DNA from 2 places in the Megasphaera sueciensis genome. Region 2 is predicted to be linked to the other one. Evidence: riboswitches for the same ligand, from Rfam matches in the RefSeq annotation. Region 2 holds a riboswitch; the other holds the start of a gene.
The links. A riboswitch is a leader RNA that binds a small molecule or an ion and turns the genes downstream of it on or off. The one in region 2 is predicted to bind S-adenosylmethionine.

Region 1 (5,421 bases), 1.1 Mb from region 2:
AACGTTTCAATGGAGCGGCACCATGTAAAAATATCGGCGGGAGACATTTCTGCAACATTTTTTTCCAAGTGGCAGTCCGTGCGAAAAGAAAGTTCATCAAGAACGATGGTACTCATTCCGTTAAAACGTTTCAACATCCATTTGCCTAAAGGGATATGGGTATCGACAGTCATGATATCTGCTAATTCCTGTGCGGAAAAATCAAATGGGTTCATACGCATGAAATTTGGAGGGAAGTCGTACGGTTCTTTAGGATAAATAGTACGTACGGCTTGTTTTCCTTTTGTTGTCTTGATCAACGCTTCCAGAATGATTCCGTTTTCAGTAAAGATTACATTGCTGTATTTTCCCATAAGTTCTATATGTATTTTTCGTGTAACTACTTGCCCTCGTGTATCTAGAACATCCACAGAAATTTCGATCAAACGATCTAAGTGAAGTTGTTGAATCGCTGCAATACGTCCGTTTTCATAATACTTACGCAGAAACATGCATAATCCGGTAGGAATGTCCGGGGTTGTAGGCATGTGATTTGTTACGTATACACGCGGGGCATCATCCAATGTAATAACTAAATGATGACTTCCCGCATCATTAAAAATGCGAAAATATAGGCTGCGATGATCTAGCTGATATATTTTTGAAATCTGACCGCCTACTAAAATTTGCTGTAATTCTTTTGTTATACTATGTAAAGTAATTCCATCTATATTCATGTGGGTACTCCTTTTTTTATTATCTCTTCTATTGTAGTATATTTTCAATTAAAAACCTATAGTAAAAAGTATTTTCCTTTTAATAGTGGACATAGATGACTGATTTGGGCTATACTATCATACAGAATGGCGTATAAGGAGGTCATCGGCTTGCGAAGTATGACTGGATTTGGTTCAGGAACTTATAGTAACGAAAATTTACAAGTTACGATAGAAATTAAGGCAGTAAATCAACGCTTTTTAGAGTTATCGATACGCATGCCGCATGCATATCTGGTATTAGAAGACCGCATACGAAATGAATTGAAATCAGTTCTGCATCGTGGAAAAGTGGACGTATATGTTACTGTAGCAGAATTACTATGCAAAGAGCCGCAGATACGAATTGATTCTGCTAATTTAACAGACTGTAAATATGCACTGGATAAAGTAAATGAAGAGTTGTTTCATGAAAAGACAACATTATCTCAAATTATTTCGCTGACTAAGGACTGGTTTATTCAAGAACCGCCAAAAATTGATGCAGATGATTGTTGGCCGGTTTTTTTCGTTGCGTTGCAAGCTTCTTTGAATCGTGTTGTACAGATGCGTGAAGCGGAGGGGCTGAATATCAAAAAAGATTTATTGCTGCGTGCTGATAAAATAGAGAATATAGTTCATTCTATTGCAGAACGAAAGGATGATATTGCGGCACATTATGAAAGCAGATTACGCAAACGAATAATAAGTATGTTTAATGAGATAAAAGCTGTTCCTGATGAAGAACGTCTTTTGCAGGAAGTTGCCATGTATGCGGATAAGGTTGATTTTACGGAAGAAGTTGTGCGATTTCGCAGTCATGTGGTACAATTAAGGAGAATTTTAGAAGAAAATGGCGATATAGGACGGCAATTAGATTTTCTTATTCAAGAATTAAATAGAGAAACCAATACCATTGGTTCGAAGGCTGCTGATTTAGATGTCACAGAATATGTTTTGCAATTGAAAAATGAAATTGAAAAAATCAGAGAACAAATTCAAAATATTGAGTGATGGTGAGAATATGAATTTCAATCTTTTAAATATCGGTTTTGGAAATATGGTCGTGGCAAATAAGGTAGTTGCTATTATTAGTCCCGAATCGGCACCGATAAAACGAATGGTGCAGGAATCGAGAGAACATAATATGCTGATAGATGCCACCTTTGGCCGTAAAACTCGTTCCGTATTGATGATGGATAACGGGCAAATCATTTTATCCGCTATTCAGCCGGAAACAATTTCGCATCGTATTCTTACCGTTGGGAACGAAAACGAAGCAGTATACAATGATGATGAAGAAAGGAAGTAATGACATGAACGATCCCGGATTACTCATCGTTGTGTCGGGACCTTCGGGAGCTGGAAAGGGAACTATTTGCGATGCTTTGCGAAAGCGTTTTTCGAACATCTATTATTCTATTTCCATGACGACCAGAGAACCGCGTAATGGGGAAGTGGATGGAACAAATTATTTTTTTACGGACAATTTTCATTTTGAAGAATTGGTTCATACAGATTCTTTTTTAGAATATGCGCAGGTATATGAGCATTATTACGGAACGCCTAAAGAATACGTGTTTAATATGCTCCAGCAAGGAAAGAATGTTATGCTGGAAATAGATATTCAAGGTGCAATGCAGATAAAAAAGAAATATCCTAAGGCAGTGTTTATTTACGTTATTCCGCCTTCCTTGGATATTTTGGCTAACCGTTTGAAAAGCCGTCATACCGATTCGGCAAATGTTATTGCCGGACGATTGGCTAAAGTAAAAAATGAGTTAGAATGGTTATCAGAGTATGAATATGTAGTTATTAATGATGTATTAGAATTGGCTGTTGAACGCGCTGCTGCGATTATTGTGGCGGAACAGTGCAAAGTTTCCCGTAATCATCATTTAATAACTTCCATTCATGCACAATTTGAAGATTAGGAGTGATATGTTATGTTAATTAAACCGACCTTAGAATCTCTAATGACAAAAGTAGATAGCAAATATACATTGGTAACATTGGCGGCTAAACGCGCGCGTGAGTTAAATGACGGTGATGCACCACTTGTGGATACAAAATCCGAAAAGGTTGTATCTATTGCTATGGAAGAGATTGATGAAGGTAAAATTACATATAAAGCCCCGAAAAGCGGCATAAAATAAAAGTTGGTGATTCCGATGTTATTAAATAATAAGAAGGTTATTCTCGCTGTTTGTGGGGGTATTGCGGCATTTAAGGCCGCTGAAATTGCCAGTTTATTGTGTAAACGAGGCGCGGAAGTCAAATGTATCATGACTGAAAATGCGGCAAAATTTATTACCCCTCTGACATTACGTGAAATAACAGGTAATCCTGTTACTGTATCTATGTGGAACGAAGTAACTAATTGGCATGTTGAACATATCGCGTTGGCATCTTGGGCAGATGTGTTTCTTATCGCACCGGCTACGGCTAATTGCATTGGAAAAATTGCCGGTGGCATTGCTGACGATATGCTTACCACTACGGTAATGGCTACTAAGGCTCCTGTTGTCATTGCGCCGGCTATGAATACAAATATGTATTTAAATCCGATTGTTCAACACAATATGGAAAAGTTAAAAAAATATGGGTATTCCATTATTACACCTGATGCAGGATTATTAGCTTGTGGTGTTACAGGAATCGGTCGTCTTCCTCAACCTGTTTCCCTTGTTGATTATATTGAAATGAAAGCTTGCTGTACTGCACAGTTAAAAGGGAAAAAGGTAATTGTAACTGCCGGTGGAACGCGGGAGGCAATCGATCCGGTGCGATTTATTGGAAACCATTCCAGCGGCCGTATGGGCTTTGCCATTGCCAAAGCCGCTGTATTGGCCGGCGCTGATGTAACCTTAATAGCTGGAGTTACAAGTTTAGAAACACCACTAGGTGTAAAGCGCGTTGATGTTGTCAGTACAAGAGATATGAAACAAGCGGTAGATTCGCTATATGATGACACCGATATTGTTATAAAAGCAGCCGCTGTTGCTGATTATCGTGTTCAAACCCCAGCCAAAGATAAAATTAAAAAATCAGAAGATACATTAGTATTATCAATGGAAAAAAATCCTGATATATTGTATGAACTGGGACAACGTAAAAAAAATCAGATACTTGTCGGATTTGCTGCGGAAACAACAAATGTGATTCACTATGGAATGGAGAAATTGAAGAAAAAAAATCTGGACATGCTTGTTGCAAACGATGTAAGTGCTGCTGGTGCAGGATTTAAAGTAAACACAAATGTTGCAACATTGCTATTTCCTGATGGAATGAGCGAAAAGTTTGATATAATGGATAAATTTGATTTGGCTGCTATTATTATTGATCGTGTTACAAAAATAATCAATAAATCTTAAGAAAAGGTCTTGCAATATTATCGTATATCATTTAAAATAATAAATTGAAATGAATATTGCCATCAAGAGACGACGGAGGGATTGGCCCGATGATGCCGCAGCAACCTTTCAGCTAATGAAAACGGTGCTAAATCCAACAGTGCAAACTGGAAGATGGGTATGAAAATAACCCCTCTTTTACAGAGGGATTTTTTTTAGGAGGAAAATAATAATGACAAAAAATCGCGAATTTTTTACATCTGAATCTGTTACAGAAGGTCATCCTGATAAAATGGCTGACCAAATTTCAGATAGCATTCTTGATGCTATTTTGGAAAAAGATAAAAATGCCCGTGTTGCTTGTGAAACTTTGGTTACCACTGGAATGGTACATGTGGTTGGTGAAATTTCAACTACATGTTATGTTGACATTCCGCATATTGTCCGGGAAACGATTCGCGGCATTGGGTATACCCGAGCTAAATATGGTTTTGATTGTGATACTTGCGGTGTATTGGTTTCACTTGACGAACAGTCACCGGATATTGCCATGGGTGTTGATAAAGCCAGGGAAGTAAAAGACGGTGATAGTGATGCATTCGATGCAATTGGAGCCGGTGATCAAGGAATGATGTTTGGATACGCTACCAATGAGACAGATGACTATATGCCGCTGCCTATTTCTTTGGCACATCGGTTAGCCCGTCGGCTGTCCAAGGTCCGCAAAGATGGTACATTGTCGTATCTTCGCCCCGATGGCAAAACGCAAGTGACTGTCGAATATGATAATGGCCGGCCAGTACGCATTGATACGATTGTAATTTCTGCACAGCATAGTCCTGAAATTACACGGGAACAAATTGAAAAAGATTTACTGGAATATGTCATCAAACCGGAACTTGCAGATGGATTATTTGATGACAAAACAAAATTGTTCATTAATCCAACAGGACGGTTTGTTATCGGCGGACCTCAGGGAGATTCAGGACTTACCGGTCGTAAGATTATTGTTGATACCTACGGAGGTATGGCTCGGCATGGCGGCGGTGCGTTTTCGGGTAAGGATCCTACGAAGGTGGACCGTTCAGCTGCTTATGCAGCTCGTTATGTAGCCAAAAATGTTGTGGCAGCAGGATTAGCTGATAAATGTGAAATCCAGCTTGCGTATGCCATCGGAGTAGCTAACCCGGTATCCATTCATGTGGAAACTTTTGGTACAGGTAAAGTCGAAACTGATGTAATTGAAACTCTTATAAAAAAACATTTTGATCTTCGTCCAGCGGGTATTATTGAAATGCTTGATTTACAACGACCCATATACAAACAAACAGCTG
Region 2 (5,421 bases):
GATTCTATGGTATCTCCCTGCAATATGCGGCAGCTCATTGTCATCCCTACATGGGAAGGAAGGACATTCGGCTGATTGCTGGCCTGCGCCATTGTAAATGCAAAAGTGGTATGAAGCATAGCATCTAGTTCAGGATCCTGACGTGCCAGTGCACACAACTCCTCCCAATATTTTTTCGGCTCTTGATAAATTCTTTTTTTATCTCCATCTTCAACTGCCGCGGCTGCTTTAAGCTGTGCTTCTGCCAATGGAATCAATCGATACGGATACGGATGTGCTTCAATATCTACAATTGCTTTAGCCACTGCGCCCAAAGCGGTTCCCAATCCAGGTTTGCTGGCATGCCCCCCCGCGGAATCTTTATAAATTTCAATATTAACACAAGCTTTTTCACCTAACCCGATCCGTGCAACAAGCTTATTGTCTTTGCCACGGACAATAGAACCACCTTCGTCAAAGGTACAGCCAATCGTCACACCTTCCGTTTGCAGATTTTGGCATAATAAACGTGCACCATCCGGACCATCAGCCCGATAAATCTCTTCCCCAAATCCCAAGGAAATATATAAATCATACGGTGGACGCCAACCAGAAGCAAATACATCTTCTACCGCTTCCATCTCTGCGGCAAGCAAATGCTTGCAATCTGTTGTACCACGACCGTATACGCAGTCATCCACTAATTCTCCTGAAAAAGGATCATATGTCCACTGCGCTAAATCACCAACCTCCACCACATCTTGATGCGCCATAAGCATAAGCGGTTCTTTTACCGGATTATCTGCCTTAAAACAAAATTGCAATCCTGCTTCGCCTATTTCCGTCAATCGAAATTCACGATAAATCGTTGGATAAAATTTCTGCAGCCACTGATGCAGTTTGCCAAATTCCCGCCAATCAACTTTATTGCCATATTCATTGGATATGGTAGCGCATTGAATTATTTTTTGAAAATGCGCTGTCATTTTTTTATCTTTCGTAACCTTCATGTCATGCACCTCGAATACTTAGATTGATTTCCTTTTTATTCTACCACGCCGGAACAAGAACACCCGCAAATTCCTTGTCAATATAATCTTTTACTGCCTGTGATTGAAATGCTTTAACAAATTTTTTATAAGCCGGGTTGTCTTTATCTGCTTCGCGGGCAGCGATAATATTAACATACGGACTCGTATTATCTTCTACGGCAATACCATCTTTTTGACTGTTAAGACCGGCAGAAATAGCATAGCCTGCATTAATAACAGAGGCCGCTGTATCATCCAAGGAACGGGGAAGCTGTGCTGCTTCCAATTCAATAATACGAAGATGCTTAGGGTTATCCACAATATCTTGAACGGTTACCTTCGTTGGTTCTTTTCCCTTTGTCAGCGTTATCCATCCTTGTTTCTGCAACAGCAACAACGCCCGTCCACCGTTCGATGGATCATTAGGAATAGCAATCGTCGCTCCATCGGGTATATCTCCAACGGTTTTATATTTATGGGAGTATAACCCTAACGGAGCTAAATAGGTTTGTCCTATACTAACTAAATGTGTACCATTTTTTTCATTAAAAGCATCTAAAAAAGGTTTATGCTGAAAAGAATTTAAGTCAATATCTCCACTGGCCAATGCCTGATCTGGTGTTACATAATCGGAAAAAGTTTTTACATGCACCGTCAAGCCTTCTTTAGCTGCTTCTTTTGTTACCAAGTCCATGATTTGTTCACTGGCACCCGGTGTAACACCAACAGTAATTTCCTTTTTTTCCTGCGAAGCAGAGCTACTTTGATTTCCACATCCTGCAAACAAGCTTGCCGCAGTAAACAGCGCAAGCGCAACAAGTACAATTTTTTTACATCTCATTTTCATCTCTCCTTAATAAAATTAACAAAAAAATCTTCGTCAAAAAAGACGAAGATTAATAACGTAATCGATCATCTTTCGAAATATTTCGCTGGAATTGGCACCTTTCCTTACGGAAGGTTGCCGCAGTGTCATAGGGCCAATCCCTCAACTGCTCTGGATGATATCGTTATGAAATTGTTGTTGCTATTCTAACATGCCGCTCCTTGTGCTGTCAATACAAAATTACCGTCTCTTATTGTACTGCTTTATATACCATAGAAATGATATCGCCATAGCTTACGGTCTTAAAATCATCTGTAACAAAGGTATTAAGTTGTCCTGGTACATTCGGTTCGTGAATCCGATTGGTTAAAAGAATAATGCATAAATTATATTTAGGATCAATGACAATATCCGTTCCCGTCCACCCCGTATGCGCTATAGCCTGAGAACTAGCATAAGAACCAAACTCCCATTCCTGATTTTGTAAACAATTTACATTCCACCCCAATGCAAATCGGGTATTGCGAGGGCGCATGTAGTCATCTATAACGTGAGGACTGCAAAGTGTGTAATTGCCATATCCCCCCTTGTTAAGTATAAGCTGTGCCAAAACAGCCAAATCTTCAGCCCGTGAAAACAAACCCGCATGACCGGATACTCCTTTCATGGAGTACCATGCTTTTTCATCCTGTACCTGTCCCTGTAAAGTGCCTGTACGTATCCCGGGAAAAGTTACCATTCCCCAACGCGTATTGCCACAAGGTTCCGTAGCAGCACAATCTTCTGGCTTAAATCCTTTACACAGCGGATTAAACAATGTATGGGTCAACCCTAATGGCCGATAAATCACATTCTCCGTATATGTATCCAGTCTTTGCTTTGTAATTTTTTCTATTACCGCACAAAGAATCATATAATCCGTGTCACTATACTGTATCTTCGTCCCCGTAGGATAAGAAAGCGGAATAGTATCTAAAAGTTTTAATGTCTTATCTCTATTCAAAGAATAAAAAGCGCCTGCCTGGGGTTTATAAAAACATATTTCCGGAGAAAAACCAGCTGTATGATCCATAAGATCACAAAGGCGGATTTTCTCACGACCATCACTGGTAAACTTAGGTAAATACGTCGATACCAAATCATCAGGACGAACTTTCCCCTCTCCTGTAAGCCTCATAAAAGCAAAAATCGCAGCATATATTTTCGTATTAGAAGCAATATCAAACAGGGTATCCACAGTCATAAGTTGACGCTTTTTTTCGGGGAGCAGTTGTTTTTGATCATACATTTTTGCCCAGCCATATGCTGTTTCTTTTATAATTTTTCCATCTTTTGCCACAAGCAGAACTGCTCCGGGAAATCCTCGTTTAACATCGTTTTCTATCACTGAATCAATACCTTGCAACTGCTTTCCCATACCATTGGAAGAAGGTGGGATTTCTTTGGTTAGAACCGGATAATGCTGCATTGCTTGCGGCGTAATATCCTTCGCAAATGCAGGCATCGTCAACATCATAATAAAAATGATAACTTGAAATAGGTTGCGTCTCACAGCAATGCCTCCTTTCCTACCATATTATATCATGTTAAGTATATACTCATACTAAAGCTTTTTTATTTTCAACAAAAATACAGGTAAAAAAGTGAACTCAATAAGGGATCCCTTTTCCGGAGTCCTTTATTGGGTTCGCTTTTTTGTGTAGGAAGATGTTGCCTACATAATGAATTTTACAAAAATCTTTTATATTTAGAAGAAGAAATTAAAGGTTGACTGCCAGCTATTATTTAGCTTATCTCCATCAATATATTTAATGCGGTCATATGTCAAGGTCCATTGTACATTACGCCATGGTACATAGACAAAATCAGCCCGCCATGCATTGATACCGTCCAGTGCATTTTGCCAATTACCATCCACATCCGTCGTAAGCGGAACCCAACTAAAAGCACCTCGATTCCACAAACCGGCTACACCGCTTGGCAAATGTCGATAGGAAATTCCCCATCCCCAATCTCCTTGTTTAAACGGATTGACCATATTCGTGTATAAGGCCGGCATATAATTTGTTGCCTTGTATTTAGATTGAAGAGCAATAAAATAACCATTTTGTTTGCCAGAGGCATGTCCGTAAGCATAATTGCTGGGATTAGCATTATTATGTGCATATTCAAAGGATAGTGCCAATTTTGGTGTAATTTCAATAGCACCGTTAATGACGCGCAAATCCAAATCGTCAACTGTATCAGAATAGCTTTGACGTAATGCATACGCACCGATATCCATTTTACCATTCGGCTTATACTGCGCTTCCATAAATTTAACGCGTTGTCCCGATGATATTAAATAAGAACTATTAGCTAAGCCGCCTCGGAAAGTCCATTTATCTTGCTTACGAGTATAGTATACTCCTTCCGTATCACCTGTATTGCCAAAGAAAGCGCCTTTCCCCGGATATAATTGCATTTTACCAATTTCAAGCGTACCGCCAAGCATATTTTTTCCTGTCATCCAGAATCGATCAAAGCGAACCGTTTCAGACGTATTTGACTGCCAATTCCACTTCGCCTGCACTAAGCGCGAATTCCATGTCCATCTATCCCCTACGTCCGCACTCATATATACCCGGATACGTTCCATTAACTGATCGGAATTCTTAATATTTTTCCCCGTAACCCAGGCCCCTCCACTGTTATTGCCTAAGCTATTATGTGTATATTCAATACGATTATCAAAAAAGAAATTCACATTAGGCTTAGCTGTCAACTTTACCGCTGCCGGAGCTGATTGCGTCGATTGAACCGCACCAATTTTCTCCAAATCCTGCGCATATTCTACAGCTAACTTTTCAATGACACGTTTTTGTTCCGGTGTTGCTTCATCTATTTTGGTCATTGCGTTAGCTACCAAAATAGACATTTCATACCGTGTCACCGTCCGTTTCCCATCAAAGCGTGTCACATCTCCTGATACGACACCTTCTTGGGTTAATTGTTTAATTGCACTATAAGACCAGTCATTCACAGGAACATCATAAAAAATGGCCGAAGGGGCGGCAAACCCTGAAATAGTTACACCCACAGCCATTATAAACGTCATCACTGCCAAAACATTTTTTGACATTCTTTTTTTCACGTTCTTTCCCTCCTTCAATAGTGTTTAGCTTACATCATGCCTCATACAGTTATGGACATTATAATGATGCAATAAATTGTCGTACTGTTTCTGCAAACAAATCAGGTACTTCTATTTGCGGATTATGTCCGGACGCCGGCAAAATAACTAAGGATGCATGAGGATACAGTTGTGCTGTTTTTTGTGCTTCCGACAAAGGAACAACTGCGTCTTTCTCTCCTTGCATGACTAGAACCGGTTTCATAAAGAAAGACGCTTTTTCAGAAAAATCTACAGTAGTCAGCGCCCGGGAATTAGGAATAAACACGTCTTTAGCCAAAAGACAATCTGCGAGCAAACCTTCCATAAGTGCCGGAGATACCTCTACAGCCAAAGTTGCTTTCAAAGAAGCCAGTAATATTTGTTCGTCTTTCACTACTGTTTCCAGCAAAGAATAATCAAATGGGCCCATG

Region 1: linked by a shared signal. The riboswitch ahead of metK (methionine adenosyltransferase) and the one ahead of NXG62_RS08575 (MetQ/NlpA family ABC transporter substrate-binding protein) in region 2 are both predicted to bind S-adenosylmethionine.

What each region holds. Positions count from the first base shown of each region.
Region 1 is NZ_CP116939.1:710,931-716,351, reverse strand. It holds gene NXG62_RS03435 (Rqc2 family fibronectin-binding protein) at 1-716, opposite strand, end outside; gene NXG62_RS03430 (YicC/YloC family endoribonuclease) at 876-1,748, shown strand; gene remA (extracellular matrix/biofilm regulator RemA) at 1,759-2,046, shown strand; gene gmk (guanylate kinase) at 2,051-2,668, shown strand; gene rpoZ (DNA-directed RNA polymerase subunit omega) at 2,681-2,890, shown strand; gene coaBC (bifunctional phosphopantothenoylcysteine decarboxylase/phosphopantothenate--cysteine ligase CoaBC) at 2,906-4,108, shown strand; SAM riboswitch class I at 4,165-4,268, shown strand; gene metK (methionine adenosyltransferase) at 4,320-5,421, shown strand, end outside.
Region 2 is NZ_CP116939.1:1,784,112-1,789,532, forward strand. It holds gene NXG62_RS08570 (M20/M25/M40 family metallo-hydrolase) at 1-989, opposite strand, end outside; gene NXG62_RS08575 (MetQ/NlpA family ABC transporter substrate-binding protein) at 1,030-1,851, opposite strand; SAM riboswitch class I at 1,920-2,018, opposite strand; gene pbp4b (penicillin binding protein PBP4B) at 2,087-3,388, opposite strand; gene NXG62_RS08585 (S-layer homology domain-containing protein) at 3,584-4,969, opposite strand; gene NXG62_RS08590 (alpha/beta fold hydrolase) at 5,028-5,421, opposite strand, start outside.